Regions from separate parts of the Achromobacter sp. JCM 18799 genome, predicted to be linked through region 2. Evidence: predicted binding sites of a transcription regulator. Region 2 holds the regulator's gene; the other holds the start of a gene.

Region 1 (10,952 bases), 2.1 Mb from region 2:
ATGCGCCCCAGACGACTACCGCCTACGTGAGACGTTAGTTGCGGGTAAACCCGTGTGCGCAAAAGTGTTGGACTTGAATTTGTGTTGAGAATAATATGCGCAGTGCGTATATAAATCTCCTGTTCGGGGCCCGTCATGACCATTTCCCAGCAAGCCTTCCTGCGCGACGCCATGCGACGCCTGAATCTCACCCGCGACGTGTTCGCAACCCGCATCGGCGTCAAACGCCGCGCGTTGGATACCTGGCTGTTGCCCGAGGGCTCGCAGGAATTCCGCGCCATGCCGGAAGTGGTGCAGCGCTTCGTCAGCGAAATCGTCCAGAACGGCGTCTTGCTGGAAAAATATACGCAAAGCGTACAAGAAGGCCCGCTGCGTGACCGCATCGCGGTGGAAGGCAAGCACCAGTTGCTGTCGGTGGACCAGTTCACCCGCGAATCGGTCGAGGACCTGTTCCGCGTGGCCGACATGATGCAGCCCATCGCCCGCCGCCAGAAGGTGTCCCGCGTGCTGGAAGGCGCGGTGCTGGGCAACCTGTTCTTCGAGGCCAGCACCCGTACCCGCGTGAGCTTCGGTTCCGCGTTCTGCCGCCTGGGCGGCTCGGTCTGCGACACCACCGGCTTCACGTTCTCGTCCATGGCCAAGGGCGAGTCGATCTACGACACCAGCCGCGTCATGAGCGGCTACGTCGACGCCATGGTCATCCGCCATCCGGACCAGGGTTCGGTTGCCGAATTCGCGCGCGCCACCAACATCCCCGTGGTCAACGGCGGCGACGGCCCCGGCGAGCATCCCAGCCAGGCCCTGCTGGACCTGTACACGATCCTGACCGAGTTCTCGCGCCTGGGCAAACTGCTGGACGGCGCCCACATCGCCATGGTCGGCGACCTGAAGTACGGCCGCACCGTGCACTCGCTCATCAAGTTGATGGCGCTGTACAAGAATGTGAAGTTTTCGCTGGTGTCGCCCAAGGGCCTGGAAATGCCGGCATACATCATCGAGCAGGCCAGCCGCAACGGCAACATCATCGAGCAGAAGAGCACGCTGGCCGAAGGCCTGGCCGGCGCCGACGTGATCTACGCGACGCGCGTGCAGAAAGAGCGCTTCGCCAACGAGGAGAACGAAGGCTATACGCCGGACTTCCAGATCAGCCGCGCCATCATCGACGCCTACTGCGGCCCCGATACCATCGTGATGCACCCGCTGCCGCGCGACAGCCGTCCCGGCGCCAATGACCTGAGCGTGGACCTGAACCACGATCCGCGCCTGGCCATCTTCCGCCAGACCGACAACGGCATCCCCATCCGCATGGCGATCTTCGCGGTGCTGCTGGGCGTGGAAGGCTTGGTGCAGCATTCCTTGCGCGACGTGACCTGGCAGCATCCCTCCCACGTCGGTCCGGACGATTCCGCCTTTCACGGACTCGAATAAGCGCGCGGCTCCGGGCCGAATACCCCTCTGAACCAGGCCCCTGCGCGGCCTGGTCGCGGGGTTTTCAAGCATAATCCGCGCTGGCTTTTTTTCTGTCGCGTGTCGTTTCCGGACACGCCGTGGGGCCTGCGGACGGATTATCTATGTCTACAAGCAGTATTGGCGTTCCGCCAACTTCCGATCGTCACGCCGGCTCATCCGGCCAGGCGTGCTACCTGAGCGCGTCCGACGAGCAGGCCTGGATAGCGGTCTACCAGTCGGTTGACGCCTATACGCGCGGGCAGGTCGCCGCGGTGGTGGGCGACAGCCTGTCCGCCCTGGTCGACGCCTTCTATTCCACGCTGCTGGCCGATGCCGAGGCCGGCCCCCGCCTATCCCACGACATCGTGTCCAGCCGCCTGCATGCCGGCATGACCCGCTGGCTCAAGGGGCTGCTGTGCGTGCGCGACCAGGGCGATATCGCCGCCCTGATGGCCACGCAGAAAAAAGTGGGCGAGGTGCACGCCCGCGTCCACATCCCGATCCATCTGGTGATGGCTGGCGCCCGCATCCTCAAGAACGAGATCGCGTTGCGCCTGCGCGCCAGCGACCTGGACGGCATGGCCGCGTCGGTCGCCACCCAGTACGTGTGCAACTTGTTCGACCTGGCGGTCGAGCAGATGAGCCGCGCCTTCATGCGCGACATCAGCCGCGGCGCCCGCAACGACGAGGCCTACCGTCTCTTCGCCCTGGGGCAGAACATTTCCACGGAACGCGAACGCCAGCGCGCCGCCTTGCTGGAGTGGAGCCAGTCGGTGCTGATCGGCTTGCATTACCGCGCGCCGGGGCAAAGCCTGCCGCGGCTGGCGGCCTCGGAATTCGGATTGTGGCTGCAGCACAAGGGCGGGGCGATGTTCGAAAGCGCCCCGGGCCTGCAGCAGATCACGGACGCCGTCGCGCAGCTGGACGGGGTAGTGCTGCCGCAATTGATGCGCGGCGAAGAACAGGGTCTCGCCGCTTCGATGCCGGACCACGTGCGCGAGTTGCAGGAGCTGGTGGCGCGCATCAAGCACCTGCTCAACGGCCTGTTCGACATGGTGGCCGAGATCGAGAGCGGCAGCGATCCGCTGACCAATGTGCTGAACCGGCGCTTCCTGCCCTCGGTGGTCGGGCGCGAAATCTCGATCGCGCGGCGCCAGCGCAGCTCGTTCTCCGTTCTGCTGCTGGACATCGATCATTTCAAGGCCATCAACGACCAGCACGGCCATTCCGGCGGCGACCAGGTGTTGCGCCAGTTTGCGGAAGTGCTGCATCAATCGTGCCGCTCCAGCGATTTCGTGTTCCGCTACGGCGGCGAGGAATTCCTCGTGGTGCTGGTGGATGCGCAACAGGAGGCCGCGCTGGCGACGGCCGAGAAGCTCGGCGCGGAGATCCGCCGCCATGTCTTCACCATTCCCGAGGCAGCGCCGCTGCACATCACGGCCAGCATCGGCGTGGCGACCTTCGACGGCCATCCGGACTATGCCTATCTGATCGACCGCGCGGACCAGGCGCTGTACCAGGCCAAGCAGGCCGGCCGCGACCGGGCCGTGGCGGCCTGAGGCCCAGCTCGCGCGCATGAAAAAGGCCGCCCGGTCAAGGGCGGCCCGCGGTTTGCCTGGCGCCAGGGCGCCTGAGGCTTACACCTTCTTTTCGCCGCCCAGCGCGTCGACCAGCTCGGCCATCATCTTGGCCAGTTCGCCCGTCATCAGCATCATGTCGGAATCGAACTTCTCGTCGTCGTTGGCGGCCACGCCTTCGTTGCCTTCCTTCAGCACGTCCAGGGGCGCGACGCGCTTGACGTCCAGGCCTTCGGTGAGCACGAACGAAATGCGGTCGGCCCAGGTCATGGCCAGGCGGGTGCACTGCTTGCCCGACTGGATATGGCGGCGCACGTCATCGGCGTCGATCGAGTGCTTGACGTAGCGGATCGCCGCGCCGCTTTCGCCCGACGAACGCAGCTCGGTGTCCTGGTCGATCGAGAAGTTGGCCGGAGCCTCGTCCTCGGCCAGCCAGCCGGTCATGGCCGAGGCCGGCGACTGCGCCACGTACAGGTTTTCGAGCGGGAAGGGATCCACGCACTTGGCCAGGAGGCCGATGACTTCGTCGGCCTTGGCCGAAGCGGCCGCATCGATCACCAGCCAATGGTTCTGCGGATCGATCCAGACGCGGGTGTCGCGGTACACGCTGAAGGCGCGCGGCAGCAGCTCGTCGGTGACGCGCTCCTTGATTTCCTTCATCTGCTTGCGGCCCGGCTTGTAGCCTTGCTGCTCTTCGATTTCCTGGGCGCGGGCCTTGGCGACCTGGTTCACCACGGTGCCCGGCAGCAGCTTCTTTTCGGCGCGCAGGCTCAGCAGGATCTGGCCGTTGACCACATGCGCCAGGCCGCCGTTCTCGCGCGGAGGAACCCAGCCCAGGCTTTGCATTTCGAGGTTGTTGCCGCTTTGGTAGGCATGCCGCGCGAGCGTTTCTTCAAGCTGGTCGCCGACCAGCGTCCACGGCGAGGAGAGGCGATAAATCTTGAGATTCTTGAACCACATGAGCGTCGGCCAAAAGGGTTGATTCTATACGACGCGGCCGCTTTGCCGAAGTGCGGCAATACCGCAGCGTGATGCGACACCTTCTGTCACTGACAGCGGCGAGCCGATGCGCTACTGTCCGCGCAGCAAGTCGAACTGGAGATAAAAAATGAAGATCATCGGCGCCATTCTGATCGTTCTGGGCATCGCCGCCCTGGCCTACAAGGGCTTCAACTACAAGTCCGAGGAGACCGTGCTGCAGATCGGTTCGGTGAAGGCCACCGCCGAGACCGAGAAGTCGGTGGCGATTCCGGCCTGGGCCGGCATTGCGGCCATCGTGGCCGGCGTGGTGGCAATCGGCGTGGGCATGCGCCGCTGATTGCGGGCGGCCGCGACCGCTGTCGGCAGGATCCGATCATGGCGACCGAGAGGTCGCCATTTTCACGTGCGCGGCATAAAAAAAAGCGGCCCGGCTCATTGAGGGCCGGGCCGGTACGGGAGCACGCAATACCGCGTCATAAAAGGCTCGCGGGGAACGCGGTATCGGTGTCAGAACACTGGCCCTGCAATCGTCCGACAGGGGGATCAATCGTCGGTCGATCTGGCGCAAGGCCGTAATCTGAGCGCCCAGTCTAATGGGGCGGGTCTGACATGGTCCTGAAAGTGCGGGCCTCTTTTTAGCCCGCTCGCTCCCTGGGGGCCGATCCTGCTTGATTGCGCGCAAAAAAAAAGCTCCATAAGGAGCTTTTGAAAGGCCGGGCGGGCGCAGCAGTCCCGTCCGGCGGGGGATGGCCTTTTAAGCGTTGATGTCGTTGTCCTTGGATTCGCGCACGAACAGCGTGCCGATGACCAGGGTCATGACTGCAATGATGATCGGGTACCACAGGCCGTCGTAGATGTTGCCGGTGGCCGCGACCACGGCGAAGGCGACCGGGGGCAGGAAGCCGCCGAACCAGCCGTTGCCGATGTGATACGGCAAGCTCATCGACGTGTAGCGGATGCGCGTCGGGAACATTTCCACCAGCATGGCTGCGATCGGGCCGTACACCATGGTCACGTAGATCACCAGGATGGTCAGCAGCACCACGACCATGACGTTGTTGCTCTGGGCCGGATCAGCCTTGGCGGGGTAGCCGTGGCTGCGGATCGCGGTGGTCAGGGCCTTGTCCAGTTCGGCGGCCTTGGCCTTGAAGTCGGCGGGGGCCATGGTCTTGCCGTCGAACGAGGCGAACTCGTCGTTGCCGATCTTGACCTTGGCGACCGAGCCGGCCGGCGCCGCTTCGTTCTTGTAGTTCACCGAGTTGCGGGCCATGAACGACTTGACCACGTCGCAAGAACTGGTGAAGGACGAAGTGCCTACCGGGTTGAACTGGAACGAGCAGGTGGCGGGGTCCGCGATCACGGTGACCGGGGCCGTGGCCTGGGCCTTTTCCAGCGCCGGGTTGGCGAAGTGCGTGATGCCCTGGAAGATCGGGAAGTAGGTCGCCGCGGCGATCAGGCAGCCGGCCATGATGATGGGCTTGCGGCCGATCTTGTCCGAAAGCGCGCCGAAGATCACGAAGAAAGGCGTGCCGATCAGGAGCGCGATCGCGATCATGATGTTGGCGGTGTTGGCGTCGACCTTCAGCGTCTGCGTCAGGAAGAACAGGGCGTAGAACTGGCCCGTGTACCAGACCACGGCCTGGCCGGCGGTCAGGCCCAGCAGCGCCAGGATCACGACCTTCAGGTTCTTCCACTGGCCGAACGATTCGGCGATCGGCGCCTTGGAACCCTTGCCTTCTTCCTTCATGCGCTGGAAGGTCGGCGATTCGCTCAGTTGCAGGCGGATCCACACCGAGATGCCCAGCAGGACGACCGAGATCAGGAACGGAATGCGCCAGCCCCAGGCTTTGAAGTCGTCTTCGCCCATGAACGTGCGGATGCCGAGGATGACCAGCAGCGACAGGAACAGGCCCAGGGTCGCGGTGGTCTGGATCCAGGACGTGTAGAAGCCGCGGCGGCCATGCGGCGCGTGCTCGGCCACATAGGTCGCCGCGCCGCCGTACTCGCCGCCCAGCGCCAGGCCTTGCAGCAGGCGCAGGACGATCAGGATGGCGGGAGCGGCCAGGCCGATGCTGGCGTAGCTGGGCAGCACGCCGACCAGGAACGTGGACAGGCCCATGATCACGATCGTGACCAGGAAGGTGTACTTACGTCCGACCAGGTCGCCCAGGCGGCCGAATACCAGGGCGCCGAACGGGCGCACGGCGAAACCGGCCGCAAACGCCAGCAGGGCGAAGATGAAGCCCGCGGTGGGGTTCACACCCGAGAAGAAGTGTTGCGCGATGATGGCGGCTAGCGAGCCGTACAGATAGAAGTCGTACCACTCGAAAACCGTGCCCAGCGACGACGCAAAGATGACGCGGCGTTCATCCTTGGTCATCGGGCGCGGATCCGCGGATGGACCGCGGCCTGCCATGGTTGTTGTGCTCATGATGTCTCCTCGGTTTTATGGCCGGCGGTGGTCCGCCGTGCTGCGCCCGCCGCCGGCGAGCCGACATTGAGCTATATGCAACATTGGGGGGTGAGGCTGACGAGGTTCTGACGGGATACTTACTTGAGTCTTAAAATTGAAACTGAAAGTAACGTATCCCTGGGAGGCTAGGGATAGTCCTAGGAGACGTCGGCGAGGTCTGACAACTCAGCGTAGAGCGGAAAGATCACGCGGATCCGCATGCCGGGCAGGTTCGAATACGTCGTGGGGTGATCGCTGATTTCGACGCTGGCCTGGTGCTTCTGGGCGATCTCGCGCACGATGGCCAGCCCCAGGCCGCTGCCGTCGGACTGGGTGCCCAGCACGCGGTAGAAGCGGTCGAACACGCGTTCGCGTTCCTCGGGCGGAATGCCTGGCCCGGAATCCTCCACCTCCAGCACCGCGTGTCCGTCCTGGACCTGCGCGCGGACCGTGATGTGGCCGCCGCGCGGCGTGTAGCGCAGCGCGTTGTCCACCAGGTTGTTGAGCAGTTCGGCCAGCAGCAGGGGGTTGCCGTTGATCTCCACCGGCTGGTCCGAGCCTTCGAAGCCCAGGTCGGTACTCAGCGAGAGCGCCTGCGGCACCCAGTGCATGGCCTGTTCGTAGGCGATGGCGTTGATGTCCGTGCGCGTCATGCCGATGGCGCTGGGGTTCTCGGCCCGGGCCAGCAGCAGCAGCTGGTTCACCAGGCGCGTGGCGCGTTCGGAGCCGGTCACGAGCTGGCGCAGGCTGGACTGCATTTCCTCGGGGCTGGCGTCGCGCAGGGCCAGTTCGGCCTGCGTGCGCAGGCCGGCCAGCGGGGTCTTCAGCTGGTGCGCGGCGTCCGCGACGAAGCGGCGCTGCGCCTGCACGTTGGACGAAAGCCGATCCAGCAGGTCGTTCATTGCGGCCACCAGGGGCGCGATCTCGGTGGGGGCGGCGCGCTCGTCGATGGGCGACAGGTCGTCGGGCCGGCGGGCCCGCAGGCGCTGCTGCAGCGCATTCAAAGGCGCCACTCCGCGCGACAGCCCGAACCACACCAGCAGCACGGCGACAGGCAGCACCACGAACTGCGGAATGATCACGCCCTTGATGATGTCGTTGGCCAGTTGCGTGCGCTTTTCGACGGTTTCGGCGGCGATCAGCAGCGCCGGCTGGGTATCGGGCAGATGCAGGTCCACCCAGGTGAACGCCAGCCGGACCCCGAAGCCGCGCAAGGTCGCGTCTTCGTACTGGACTTCGCCGGGGCGGGGCTGGCCCACGGTGGACGGCAGGGGCAGGGCGCGGTCGCCGCCCAGGTATTCGCCGCGGCTGCCCAGCGCCAGCCAGAACACGCTATCGGTCTCGTCGGCGTGCAACACCTCGCGCGCGGTGTTGGTCATCTTCAGCACGGCCCGGCCGTCCTGCGCGTGCACCTGCAAGGTCAGTACATGGAGGTTGTTGGCCAGCGCGCGGTCGTAGGGCACGTTGGCGATGTTCTGGGCCACCACATAGGTGATGGCCACGCTCATCGGCCACAGGAGGAACAGCGGCGCCAGCATCCAGTCGAGGATTTCGCCCAGCAGGGAGCGCTGCGGCGGCGCGAAGCTCGGGCCCTTGGCCCCCGCCCGCATGACATCCAGTGCTTCCTGGTTCAGCGCTTCCGGCGGCGCCGCTTCAGCTTGCGAGGTACGCCGCACCCTGGTCCCGCTCAAGACAGTAGCCCAGGCCGCGCACGGTCACGATCTTCACGCCGCTGGGTTCCAGCTTCTTGCGCAGGCGATGGACGTAGACCTCGATGGCGTTGGTGCTGACCTCTTCGCCCCATTCGCACAGGTGGTCGACCAGCTGCGTCTTGCTGACCATGCGGCCGCTGCGGGTCAGGAGGATCTCGAGCAGGCTGACTTCGCGCGCCGACAGGTCCAGGGTCTGGTCGTCGACCATGGCGACGCGGCCGGTCTGGTCGAACAGCAGGCGGCCGTGCTTGATCATGGTGGCGCCGCCGCCCGCGCCGCGCCGGGTCAGGGCCCGTACGCGGGCCTCGAGCTCGGACAGCGCGAAAGGCTTGGCCATGTAGTCGTCGGCGCCCAGGTCCAGGCCTTTGACGCGCTGTTCGATGCTGTCGGCCGCCGTCAGGATGAGTACCGGCAGGGCGGAATTGCGGGCGCGCAGGCGGCGCAGCACTTCCAGCCCGGCCAGCTGCGGCAGGCCGAGGTCGAGGATGAGCAGGTCGAATGCCTGGGCCGCCAGCGCCGAATCGGCCGCCAGTCCGTCGCGCACCGCATCCACGGCATAGCCGTTGTGGCGCAACGAGCGGGACAGGCCGTCGGCCAGGATGCTGTCGTCTTCGGCGATCAGGATACGCATGGGCTACAGTGAGAAAAGGCCCCGCGGCGCAAAGGGGACAAAACGCCGGGTTCGTCTGGCATTCTGGCATAGGGCGCCAAGCTTGCCACTCAGGGTATACGTGCAAAACAGTGGCACACTGGTTTTATGTACAGTATAATCCGATGCCATAATCTGACCCGTTGCTCAAAGCACCCGCCTAACCCTGCGGCACTTCCCTAGACACCAGATACGTTACAGACAGGACTCTACATGGACGACAAAACCACCAAGGCCGCCGCATCGGAAAAGGCCAAGGCGCTTGCCGCCGCGCTTTCGCAGATCGAAAAGCAGTTCGGCAAGGGCTCGATCATGCGCTACGGCGACAACGATGTTTCGCATGACATCCAGGTGGTTTCCACGGGCTCGCTCGGTCTGGACATCGCGCTGGGCGTCGGCGGCCTGCCGCGAGGCCGCGTGGTTGAAATCTACGGTCCGGAATCCTCGGGCAAGACCACGCTGACGCTGCAAGTGGTCGCTGAAATGCAAAAGCTGGGCGGCACCTGCGCCTTCGTCGACGCCGAACACGCGCTCGACGTGCAATACGCCTCCAAGCTGGGCGTGAACCTGGCCGACCTGCTGATCTCGCAGCCGGACACGGGCGAGCAGGCCCTGGAAATCACCGATGCGCTGGTGCGCTCCGGTTCGGTCGACCTGATCGTCATCGACTCGGTGGCCGCGCTGGTGCCCAAGGCCGAAATCGAAGGCGAAATGGGTGATTCCCTGCCCGGCCTGCAAGCCCGCCTGATGAGCCAGGCGCTGCGCAAGCTCACCGCCACCATCAAGAAGACCAATTGCATGGTCATCTTCATCAACCAGATCCGCATGAAGATCGGCGTGATGTTCGGCAACCCCGAAACCACCACCGGCGGCAACGCGCTCAAATTCTACGCCTCCGTGCGCCTGGACATCCGCCGCATCGGTTCCATCAAGAAGGGCGACGAAGTCGTCGGCAACGAAACCCGCGTCAAGGTCGTGAAGAACAAGGTCGCGCCGCCGTTCAAGCAGGCCGAATTCGACATCATGTACGGCGCCGGCATCTCGCGCGAAGGCGAAATCATCGACCTGGGCGTAGCCGCCAATGTGGTGGACAAGTCCGGCGCCTGGTACAGCTACAACGGCAATCGCATCGGCCAGGGCAAGGACAATGTCCGCGAGTACCTGAAAGAACACAAGGAACTGGCCATCGAAATCGAGAACCGCGTTCGCGAGAACCAAGGCATCGTCAGCCGCGCGGCAGAATTCGTGCCGACCGCGGAAGATACCTCCGAAGAGTAATCGGATCGGTGGCGGGCCTGGCGCGGCGCAATTCAGCTTCGCCGCAAACGGCCGGCCTATCGCGTCGGGGCAGCCCGAACAGTTGCGGCAGGCGCCAGGACGGGCCTGCCGTTATGCATAGCAAGCAGGAAACGCATGAGCTGGAAACCGCCGCCCGCTTCAGCCGAACGCCTACGCGCCAAGCTGGACGATGAATTCGAAACCGTGGCCAAGCCCCAGGGCTTGCGCCGCACTTCGGATGCGCGCCGCGATCAGGAAGCGGAATCCAGCAATGCGCCAGATCAGTGGAGCCGCAGCTCGGAAGCCGGCAATGCGCGCCGCGGCCGCCGTGCCGTCGCCGGAGCCGAGGACGGCCCGGATGCGGACGGCCAATCCGCCCGCAAGGGGCCGTCGCTGAAGATGCGGGCCGTGGGCTATCTGTCGCGGCGCGAGCATGCCCGCGAAGAGTTGGCGCGCAAGCTTGCCGCCTACGCCGAGGACCCGGGCGAGGTCGAGGCCGTGCTGGATGCCCTGGAAAAAGAAGGCTGGCTGTCCACCGAACGTTTTGCGCAAAGCCTGGTGCACCGCCGCGCATCGCGCCAGGGGGCGGCGCGCATCGTGCAGGAATTGCGCCAGCATGGGGTGGACGACAACCAGGTCGCCGAATTGCGCGAACAGCTGCGGGCCACCGAGTACGACCGCGCGCTGGAGGTCTGGAAGAAGCGCTTCAGCGCCAAGCCGGAAGACCGCGCGGCCTACGCCAAGCAGGCGCGCTTTCTGGCCAGCCGCGGCTTTGCGCATGACGTGATCCGCCGGATACTGGGCGAGGGCGACGAGGATTGAGCAGCCCTGTGCGGGGCTTGTCCGTACGCCCA
Region 2 (10,952 bases):
ACCCTGACAGGCGTCTTCCAGGTAGTCCAGGACCTTGCCGAAACCATCGGCGCCGCCATAGTACGGATCGGGCACGGTGGCCTCTTCGAACTCATTGGCAAAGCGCATCAGCAGCATCAGCTTGTGCTGGTAGGCCTTGGGGCACTGCTGCTGCATGGCGGACAGATTGTCCCAATCCATGGCGAGGATCAAGTCGAAATCGCGGAAATCTTCCGCGGTGACCTGACGCGCTTCACAGTGCGTGATCTCGTAGCCGCGCTTGCGCGCTGCGGCCTGCGCCCGGGCATCAGGCGCCTCGCCGATGTGAAACGCGTGCGTGCCCGCGGAGTCGATGCGAACCACATCGCCCAAACCCGCGTCGTTCACCAAATGGCGAAACACGCCCTCTGCGCTCGGCGAGCGACAGATATTGCCCATGCAAACGAAAAGTACCTTGGTCATCATGGGAGTAAGTGTGCGGGAAAACCCGAGATAAGGCAAGCTTTTTTTGCGTCTGCGGGATTCTGGCCCAGCAAATACGGTATCAATATTTTTTCAATAAAATCAATAACTTATAAAGAAATTCTGATCCCTCTCATGAACACTGAATCCAGATATCCGGGCGAATCGTGGCAGCCTGATTGCAACGCAACAGGTTTTGGCAATATTCAGCCGCCAGTCAGCGAAAAGAAACATTTAGACACGTGATCCGCTGCTACACCGCCCCGTCCAGCAGCACGCGCTGCTTCAGCGCGGTCAGCGCGTCGCGCGCCGCAGCCGCCTGTTCGAACTCGAGGTTCCGGGCATGATCCATCATCAGCTTTTCGAGGCGCTTGATCTCGCGGGCCAGGGCCCTTTCGTCCTTCAGGAACTCCGCCGGAACTGCGGCCTCGAGCGCGTCGTGCTGCGTCGGCGCGACCACGCCATCAATCAGTTCGCGCACGGCCTTCTGCACGCCCCGGGCGGTAATGCCGTGGTCGGCGTTGAATTTCAGCTGCTTGGCGCGCCGCCTCTCGGTTTCCTCCATGGCGCGTTGCATCGAATCGGTAATGCGGTCCGCATAGAGGATGGCGTGGCCGTTGAGGTTGCGCGCCGCACGCCCGATGGTCTGGATCAGGCTGCGTTCCGAACGCAGGAAGCCTTCCTTGTCGGCATCCAGGATCGCGACCAGCGACACTTCGGGAATATCCAGCCCTTCGCGCAGCAGGTTGATCCCCACCAGCACGTCAAAGGTGCCCAGGCGCAGGTCGCGGATGATTTCCACGCGCTCGACGGTGTCGATATCCGAATGCAGATAGCGCACTCGGACGCCGTGCTCGCTCAGGAAGTCCGTCAAGTCCTCCGCCATGCGCTTGGTCAGCGTGGTGACCAGCACGCGCTCCGCTTGCGCCACGCGCGCCTTGATCTGCCCGAGGAGGTCATCGACCTGGGTCCGGGCCGGCAGGACCTCGACCAGCGGATCGACCAGCCCGGTAGGCCGCACCACTTGTTCCACGACGTTGTCGGTGTGCTCTTTCTCGTAGGCGGCCGGCGTGGCCGACACGAACACGCACTGGCGCATCCGAGCCTCGAATTCCTCGAGTTTCAGCGGCCGGTTGTCCAACGCCGACGGCAGGCGAAAACCGTACTGCACCAGCGTTTCCTTGCGCGCGCGGTCGCCCCGGTACATGCCGCCCAACTGGCCGATGGTGACATGGCTTTCGTCAATGAACATGAGCGCATCGGACGGCAGGTAGTCGATGAGGGTGGGCGGCGGTTCGCCTGGCGCCGCGCCGGACAGGTGGCGAGAGTAGTTTTCGATGCCTTTGCAGAAGCCCAGCTCCTGCAGCATTTCCAGGTCGAAACGGGTGCGCTGCTCCAGCCGCTGCGCCTCGACCAGATGGCCGTCGTCGACGAAGCGCTTGACCCGTTCGCGCAGCTCTTCCTTGATGGTTTCAATTGCGCGCAGCACGGTGTCGCGCGGCGTGACGTAGTGCGAACCGGGATAGACGGTAAAGCGCGGCAGCTTCTGGCGGATGCGGCCGGTCAGCGGATCGAACAGCTCCAGGCTTTCGATCTCGTCGTCGAACAGCGTCAGGCGCAGCGCCAGTTCCGGGCTTTCCGCCGGGAAGATGTCGATGGTCTCGCCACGCACCCGGAAGACGCCGCGGGTGAACTCGGCGTCGTTGCGGGTGTACTGCATGGCGACCAGGCGGGCCAGGATCTCGCGGCGCGAGATCTGGTCGCCGGCGCGCAGGATCAGCACCATGGCGTGGTAGTCGCCCGGGTTGCCGATACCGTAGATGCACGACACGGTGCCCACGATGATGGTGTCGCGGCGCTCCAGCAGGCTCTTGGTCGCCGACAGCCGCATCTGTTCGATGTGCTCATTGATGGACGAATCCTTTTCAATGAACAGGTCGCGCGTCGGCACGTACGCCTCGGGCTGGTAGTAGTCGTAGTACGAAACGAAGTACTCGACGGCGTTCTTCGGGAAGAACTCCCGCATTTCGGCGTACAGCTGGGCGGCCAGCGTCTTATTGGGGGCCAGAACCAGCGCCGGGCGCCCCATGCGGGCGATGACGTTGGCCATGGTGTAGGTCTTGCCGGAGCCCGTCACGCCCAATAGCGTCTGAAACATCAGGCCGTCTTCGACCCCCTGGGTCAACCCCTCGATGGCGGTGGGCTGATCGCCCGCCGGCGGATAGGGTTGGTACAGGTGAAACGGGCTGCCCGGGAAATCGATGAATCCGGGGCCTGGCGCGGACGGATCCGCCACGGCCAATGCCGCCGCGGGATCAGCCGCCAGGTTCGCTGCGGCCCCCGCCGTAATCGGGTCTATTGCGCTCTTAGGCATGCTAGACTCTTCCAGGGTAAACCCCTCATTATCCACAGCAGCCCGTACTGCGTCCACCCACCTCATCAGACTCCCATGAGCACCCTTTTCGATTCCGTCGAACTCGCCCCGCGCGACCCCATTCTTGGCCTGAACGAACAATTCAACGCTGATACGCGTCCCGGTAAAGTCAATCTGGGCGTGGGCGTGTACTACGACGATCAGGGTCGCATCCCCCTGCTGGGCGCGGTTCGCAAGGCCGAAGCCGCCCGCATCGAAGCCGCCGCCGCCCGCGGCTACCTGCCCATCGAAGGCATCGCCGGTTACAACAACGGCGCGCAAGCCCTGCTGCTGGGCAAGGATTCCGCACTGGCCGCCGCCGGCCGCGTGCTGACCACCCAGGCCCTGGGCGGCACCGGCGCGCTGAAGATCGGCGCCGACTTCCTGCGCCAACTGCTGCCGACCTCCAAGGTCCTGATCAGCGATCCCAGCTGGGAAAACCACCGCGCCCTGTTCGAGCGCGCCGGTTTCGAAGTCGGCACCTATTCGTACTACGACGCCGCTACCCGCGGCCTGAACTTCGACGCCATGCTGGCCGACCTGAAGGCCGCGCCGGCCAAGACCGTCGTCGTGCTGCATGCCTGCTGCCACAACCCCACCGGCGTGGACCCCACCGCCGACCAGTGGAAGCAGATCGCCGCCGTCGTCAAGGAAAACCATCTGGTCCCGTTCCTGGACATCGCCTACCAGGGCTTCGGCGACGGCCTGACCGAGGACGCCTCGGTCGTGCGCATGTTCGCCGACCTGGACCTGACCATGTTCATCAGTTCCTCGTTCTCGAAGTCGTTCTCGCTGTACGGCGAGCGAGTCGGCGCGCTGACGGTCGTCGCCGGCAGCAAGGACGAAGCCACCCGCGTGCTGAGCCAGCTCAAGCGCGTGATCCGCACCAACTACTCCAACCCGCCCACCCACGGCGGCACGGTGGTGTCGACGGTCCTGAACACGCCTGAACTCTTCGCCATGTGGGAAGAGGAACTCGCCGGCATGCGCGACCGCATCCGCCTGATGCGCAAGCAACTGGTCGACAAGATCAAGGAACACGGCGGCAAGCAGGACTTCAGCTTCGTGCTGAAGCAGCGCGGCATGTTCTCGTATTCGGGCCTGACCGCCGCGCAAGTGGACCGCCTGCGCGAAGAACATGGCGTGTATGCCGTTTCCAGCGGCCGCATCTGCGTCGCCGCGCTGAACAGCGGCAACATCGACAAAGTCGCCAAGGGCATCGCGGCCGTGCTGTAAAGCCGTTTACCGCGCACAGGCCCATGCGGGCCTGCAGCCAGGAACGGGACCTTCGGGTCCCGTTTTCTTTTGGCTCGGGCCGGCTTTTTTCTTTTGGTCCGGGCCGGCTTCTTCTTATGGCCCGCCCCGAGCTTGCTTTTTTGCGCTGCGTCCCCCAGAATGGCGCTGTATATATGTACAGTCCGCTAGCACCGGATCATCGCCATGGCCAGCAAACTCACTGATCGCCAACAACAAATCCTGGATCTCATCAGGCAGACCGTCACGCGCACGGGCTTCCCGCCGACCCGCGCCGAAATTGCCCTGGCCCTGGGTTTCCGATCCCCCAACGCGGCGGAAGATCACCTCAAGGCGCTTGCCCGCAAGGGCGCCATCGAGCTGACCGCCGGCGCGTCGCGCGGCATCCGCCTGAAGGACGCCTCCCCTGCCCCCACGCAAAGCTCGCTGCCCATGCCGGGCCTGGCCCAATTGCTGCTGCCGCTGGTCGGCCGCGTCGCTGCGGGCAGCCCCATCCTGGCCGCCGAGCACGTGGAACGCGAAGTCGGGGTCGATCCCAACCTGTTCGCCCAGACGCCCGACTACCTGCTCAAGGTGCGCGGCATGAGCATGCGCGACGCTGGCATCCTGGAAGGCGACCTACTCGCCGTAAAGAAAGCCTCGGAAGCCCGCAATGGTCAGATCGTGGTCGCCCGCCTGGGCGACGACGTCACCGTCAAGCGCCTGCAACGCCAGAACGGCCACATAGAACTCCTGCCCGAAAACCCCGATTTCGAACCCATCGTGGTCGAAGCTGGCCAGGATTTCGCGCTGGAAGGCATCGCGGTGGGCCTGATCCGCACGCACGCGCTGCACTAGGAACCAACAGCTCCTGCGCCTGCGCAGCATAAAAAAACCCCCGCCAATTTCTTGGCGGGGGTTTTTTGTTGGAAGCTGCATCCAGGAGGAGCGCCGCTTACTGGCGGCGTCGCTCCCGGCTCCATCAGTGCTTGAGCACCGGGTCGGTCGAACCCGGTTCGGCAGGCTTGGCCACCAGGGGTTCCTTGACCGCTTCTTCCTCGGCCAGGGGCTCCGGCAGGCGCTCCAGCGCCAGTTCCAGCACCTTGTCGATCCAGCGCACCGGCACGATCTCGAGATGGTTCTTGACGTTGTCCGGGATCTCCGCCAAATCCTTGACGTTTTCTTCCGGAATCAAGACCGTCTTGATGCCGCCACGGTGAGCTGCCAGCAGCTTTTCCTTCAGGCCGCCGATGGGCAGGACCTCGCCGCGCAGCGTGATCTCGCCGGTCATGGCAACGTCGGCGCGCACCGGAATGCGCGACAAGGCCGACACCATGGCCGTGGTGATCGCGATACCCGCGGACGGACCGTCCTTGGGTGTCGCGCCTTCCGGCACGTGCACGTGCATGTCGTGCTTCTCGAACACGCTGTCGGCAAAGCCCAGGCGGCGGGCGCGGGAACGCACTACCGTGCGAGCCGCCTCGACCGACTCCTTCATCACGTCGCCCAGCGAGCCGGTGCGTTGGATGACGCCCTTGCCGGGCATGTCCGCGACTTCGATCGTCAGCAGGTCGCCGCCGACTTCCGTCCAGGCCAGACCCGTCACCTGACCGATCTGGTTTTCCTTTTCGGCCATGCCGAAGGCATAACGGCGCACGCCCAGGAATTCACTCAGGTTGTCGCCCGTGACGTTGACCGGCTTGACCTCGGCGGCCTTGCCTTCAGCCTTGGCGCGGTCGCTCTGGGTCAGCAACTGCTTGATGACCTTGCGGCAGATCTTGCCCACTTCGCGTTCGAGCGCACGCACACCGGCTTCGCGGGTGTAGTAGCGCACGATGTCGCGCAGCGCACTGTCGTCGACCGTGAGTTCGCTATCCTTCACGCCGTTGTTCTTCATCAGCTTGGGCAGCAGATGGTCGCGGGCGATGTGGATCTTCTCTTCCTCGGTGTAACCCGACAGACGGATCACTTCCATGCGGTCCAGCAGCGCCGGCGGAATATTCAGCGTGTTGCTGGTGGCCACGAACATGACGTCGGACAGGTCGAAGTCGACTTCGATGTAGTGGTCCTGGAACGTGTGGTTCTGTTCGGGATCCAGTACTTCGAGCAACGCCGACGAGGGATCGCCGCGGAAATCCATGCCCAGCTTGTCGATTTCATCGAGCAGGAACAAGGGATTGCGCACGCCGACCTTCGACATGTTCTGGACGATCTTGCCAGGCATGGAGCCGATGTACGTGCGGCGATGGCCGCGGATCTCGGCTTCGTCGCGCACGCCGCCCAGCGCCATGCGCACGAACTTGCGGTTCGTCGCCTTGGCGATGGATTGGCCGAGCGAGGTCTTGCCGACGCCCGGAGGGCCGACCAGGCACAGGATCGGCGCCTTCACCTTGTCCACGCGCTGTTGCACGGCAAGGTATTCCAGGATCCGTTCCTTGACCTTTTCCAGACCGTAGTGGTCGTTGTCCAGCACCGTTTCCGCGTTGCTGATGGAATTGTTGATCTTGCTCTTCTTCCTCCAGGGGAGGTTGATGAGCGTATCGATGTAGTTGCGCACCACGGTGGCTTCTGCCGACATGGGCGACATGAGCTTGAGCTTCTTGAGCTCGGCATCGGCCTTCTTGCGCGCCTCTTTGGGCATGTGGGCAGCGATGATCTTCTTTTCAAGCTCTTCGATGTCCGCGCCTTCCTCGCCCTCGCCCAACTCCTTCTGAATGGCCTTGACCTGCTCATTCAGGTAGTAGTCGCGCTGGCTCTTTTCCATCTGCTTCTTCACGCGGCCGCGAATCCGCTTTTCGACCTGGAGGATGTCGATTTCGGTTTCGAGTTGCGTGAGCAGGCCTTCGAGGCGCTCGGAGGTGCCGACGATCTCGAGCATCTTCTGCTTCTGCTCGAGCTTCAAGGGAAGATGCGCGGCGATCGTGTCGGCCAGGCGTCCGGCATCATCGATGCCAGCCAGCGAGGTCAGGATCTCCGGGGGGATCTTCTTGTTCAGTTTTACGTACTGCTCGAACTGCGCAACGATGGCGCGGCGCAGGGCTTCGGTTTCGGAGCCTTGCATGGCGTCCGGTTCGATCGGCGACACCTGGCAGGTGAAATGCGAATCGGCATCTTCGATGCTGTTGATGCGGGCGCGCTGGGTGCCCTCGACCAGCACCTTGACGGTGCCGTCGGGCAGCTTGAGCATCTGCAGGATGCCGGCTACGCAGCCGATCTCGTAGACGTCTTCGGGGGTGGGGTCATCCTTGCCGGCGGATTTCTGGGCCACCAGCATGATGCTCTTGCCCGCTTCCATCGCAACCTCGAGCGCGCGGATAGAGCGCGGGCGGCCGACGAACAGCGGGATGACCATGTGCGGAAACACCACGACATCGCGCAGTGGGAGCAGGGGCAGGTCGATCGGGTCGGAAGGCAGGGTCTGGCTGGCAGACATAGGAGGTTCCTCGGTATGACTCGGCGTATCGGGGACGGGAGGCCTGGGTATACCCGGACAATCCACGTCGGTTACGTCTGTTATGGGAACAATAGCCGAAAATTCAAGATCTCGGCGCCTGGATCCCCCAACGGCTTAAAAAAACCGCGGGCGGCACCCTCAGTATGCAAGCGTCGCGCCTGCAGGAAAAGCGTGTTTGCACCCGGGAATGCGCCTTAGGCAAAAAAACCCGTTACAGGAACGGGCTTTTCTGAAATATCAGGCTGCGGCGTCGCGGACTTCTCCGCGCTCTGGCTTGTCTGAAGCCGCGTCCTCGTCGGCGTAGATGAGCAATGGCTTGCCCTCGCCTTCGATCGCGTTCTCGTCCAGCACCACGCGCTTGACGTTGCCCTGGGAGGGCAGGTCATACATGGTATCCAGCAGGGCCTGCTCGATGATGGAGCGTAGACCGCGCGCGCCCGTCTTGCGGCGCAGCGCCTTGCGGGCGATCGCCTTCAGGGCGGCGGGACGCACGTCGAGCTCGGCGCCTTCCATGGCGAACAGCTTCTGGAACTGCTTGAGCAAGGCGTTCTTGGGCTCGGTCAGGATCTGCACCAGGGCCGCTTCGTCCAGTTCATCCAGGGTGGCGACCACCGGCAGACGGCCGACCAGCTCGGGGATCAGGCCGAACTTGATCAGGTCTTCGGGTTCGACTTCCGAGAACAGCTCGCCCACGCCGCGTTCCGACTTGGCGCGCACCGAGGCCGAAAAGCCGATGCCCGATTTCTCGGTGCGGTCGCGGATGACCTTTTCCAGTCCGTCGAAGGCGCCGCCCACGATGAACAGGATGTTGGTCGTGTCGACCTGGACGAAGTCCTGATTCGGGTGCTTGCGGCCGCCCTGCGGGGGCACCGAGGCGACAGTGCCTTCGATCAGCTTCAGCAAGGCCTGCTGCACGCCCTCGCCCGACACGTCGCGGGTGATGGACGGGTTGTCGGACTTGCGGGAGATCTTGTCGATTTCGTCGATGTAGATGATGGCGCGCTGCGCCTTCTCTACTTCGTAGTTGCAGTTCTGCAGCAACTTCTGAATGATGTTCTCGACGTCTTCACCCACGTAACCGGCTTCGGTCAGCGTGGTGGCGTCGGCCATGACGAAGGGCACGTTCAGCATGCGCGCCAGCGTCTGGGCCAGCAGCGTCTTGCCCGACCCGGTGGGGCCGATCAGCATGATGTTGCTCTTGGAGAGCTCGACTTCGTCGCCCTTGATCTCGCCGTGGCGGATGCGCTTGTAATGGTTGTAGACGGCCACGGCCAGCATGCGCTTGGGCGAGTTCTGCCCAATGACGTACTGGTCGAGGAAGGTCTTGATTTCAGCCGGAGTGGGCAGTTCGGAACGAATCGCCGCGCGCGCGGTGGCTTGCGCCTCCTCGCGGATGATGTCGTTGCACAGATCTATGCATTCATCGCAGATGAATACCGACGGACCCGCGATCAGCTTGCGGACTTCATGCTGGCTTTTATTGCAAAACGAGCAATGCAGCACTTTTGCGTCTGCCGATCCCTTTTTTTCAGGCATATATGTTCGTATCTCAGGTAAAGATGCGCCAGGCCGGCTAAAGGCCTAGCGCATGCGCTTACTCAAACGTGGTGGCAGCGGGTTCGGGTCAACCGGGAAGTCAGCCTTCCGAGCGGGAGGTCATAACCTTGTCCACCAGTCCATACGATACCGCATCTTCGGCCGACATGAAGTTGTCACGCTCCGTGTCTATGCCGATGCGTTCCATGGTCTGGCCGGTATTGTCGGCCAGGATGCGGTTCAGGCGTTCACGCAGGTCCAGGATCTCGCGGGCCTGGATCTGGATGTCCGAGGCCTGCCCCTGGGCGCCGCCCGAGGGCTGGTGGATCATGATGCGCGAGTTGGGCAGCGTGAAGCGCTTGCCCTTCTTGCCTGCCGCCAGCAGGAACGCGCCCATGCTGGCCGCCAGGCCGGTGCAAAGGGTGGACACGTCCGGCTTGACGAATTGCATGGTGTCAAAGATGGCCATTCCCGCATACACCGACCCGCCGGGCGAGTTGATGTACAGGGAAATGTCCTTGTCAGGATTCTCCGATTCCAGGAACAGCAACTGCGCCACGACCAGGTTGGCCGTTGCGTCATTGACCGGACCCACCAGGAAAATGAGCCGCTCGCGGAGCAGACGCGAATAGATGTCGTAGGCGCGTTCGCCGCGCCCCGACTGCTCGATCACCATGGGAATGTAGCCCAGGCCGGTGGGGGTCACCGAAGACCCGCCATTCATTGCCGCATAGAAATCGGTGAATCTCTGCATAGTGTTACGCCATCCCCATCAACTGATCGAAAGGCACCTTCTCTTCGGTGACCTTGGCCTTTTCAAGCACGTGCGCGACGACATTGTCTTCCAGCACGATAGCCTCGATTTCAGCACGACGCTGGCGGTCGGCCAGGTAATAGCTGACAACCTGTGCGGGTTGTTCGTAGTTCTCGGCGAACTCTTCGATACGCGCACGGACTTGTTCGGGCTTGGCTTGCAGCTGGGCTTGCTTGACCAGTTCCGACACCAGCAGGCCCAGGCGCACGCGGCGCTCGGACTCGGTGGCGAAGGCTTCGGCCGGGATCGGCACGGATTCGGCGTTGGGGATGCCACGCTGCTTCAGCTCTTCGCGGGCGGCGGCGACACGGCCTTGCACGTCGTTGTCGACCAGGGCCTTCGGCACGTCGAACTTGCCGGCTTCGACCAGGGCGTCCATGACGCTGGACTTGGTGCGGCCAGCCGAACGGACCTTGACTTCGCGCTCGATGTTGCTGCGGATGTCGGCCTTCAGCTTTTCGACGTCGCCTTCGGCCTGGCCGAGGGACTTGGCGAATTCGCCGTTCAGCTCGGGCAGCACGCCTTCAGCCACTTCCTTGACGGTGATGGTGAATTCGGCGGTCTTGCCGGCAACTTCCTTGCCCTGATAGTCGTCGGGGAACTTGAGCGGGAAGACCTTGCTTTCGCCAGCCTTCAGGCCGCGGGCGGCTTCTTCGAATTCGGGCAGCATGCGGCCTTGGCCGAGCACGAACGGGAAGGCTTCGGCCTTGCCGCCTTCGAACGGCACGCCGTCGATGGTGCCGGCGAAGTCCAGCGTGACGCGGTCGCCATCTTGCGAGGCGCGGCCTTCACGGGCTTCGAACGTGGCGCGCTGCTTGCGCAGGACGTCCAGGGTCTGCTGCACTTCGGCGTCGGTGACGGCCGTTTCGTAGCGGGTGACGGCCAGGGCCGACAGGTCCGGCACGGCGACTTCGGGATAGACCTCGAACGTGGCGGTGAACGCCAGCGTGTCGTCGGCAACGCCTTCAGTCTTGGGCTCGAGGTTCGGGGCGCCGGCGACGCGCAGCTTGGCGCCATCGACAGCTTGTTCAAAGGCACGGCCAACTTGGCTATTGATCACG

What was found. Region 2 encodes LexA, which represses DNA repair genes until DNA is damaged. Its sites were predicted from a motif close to ACTGTATNNNNATACAGT; they were not measured.
Region 1: recA (recombinase RecA) is a predicted target of LexA. The motif match lies at 8,920-8,937, and genes of this name have one in related genera.

What each region holds. Positions count from the first base shown of each region.
Region 1 is NZ_AP043866.1:6,786,514-6,797,465, forward strand. It holds gene ACZ5YA_RS32115 (hypothetical protein) at 1-38, shown strand, start outside; gene ACZ5YA_RS32120 (aspartate carbamoyltransferase) at 136-1,428, shown strand; gene ACZ5YA_RS32125 (diguanylate cyclase) at 1,572-3,008, shown strand; gene ACZ5YA_RS32130 (recombination-associated protein RdgC) at 3,087-3,986, opposite strand; gene ACZ5YA_RS32135 (hypothetical protein) at 4,135-4,344, shown strand; gene ACZ5YA_RS32140 (MFS transporter) at 4,762-6,423, opposite strand; gene ACZ5YA_RS32145 (sensor histidine kinase N-terminal domain-containing protein) at 6,618-7,997, opposite strand; gene ACZ5YA_RS32150 (response regulator transcription factor) at 8,113-8,802, opposite strand; gene recA (recombinase RecA) at 9,034-10,098, shown strand; gene recX (recombination regulator RecX) at 10,234-10,920, shown strand.
Region 2 is NZ_AP043866.1:1,814,660-1,825,611, forward strand. It holds gene ACZ5YA_RS08610 (low molecular weight protein-tyrosine-phosphatase) at 1-444, opposite strand, end outside; gene uvrB (excinuclease ABC subunit UvrB) at 695-2,815, opposite strand; gene ACZ5YA_RS08620 (amino acid aminotransferase) at 2,891-4,090, shown strand; gene lexA (transcriptional repressor LexA) at 4,295-4,945, shown strand; gene lon (endopeptidase La) at 5,070-7,520, opposite strand; gene clpX (ATP-dependent Clp protease ATP-binding subunit ClpX) at 7,779-9,077, opposite strand; gene clpP (ATP-dependent Clp endopeptidase proteolytic subunit ClpP) at 9,178-9,831, opposite strand; gene tig (trigger factor) at 9,836-10,952, opposite strand, start outside.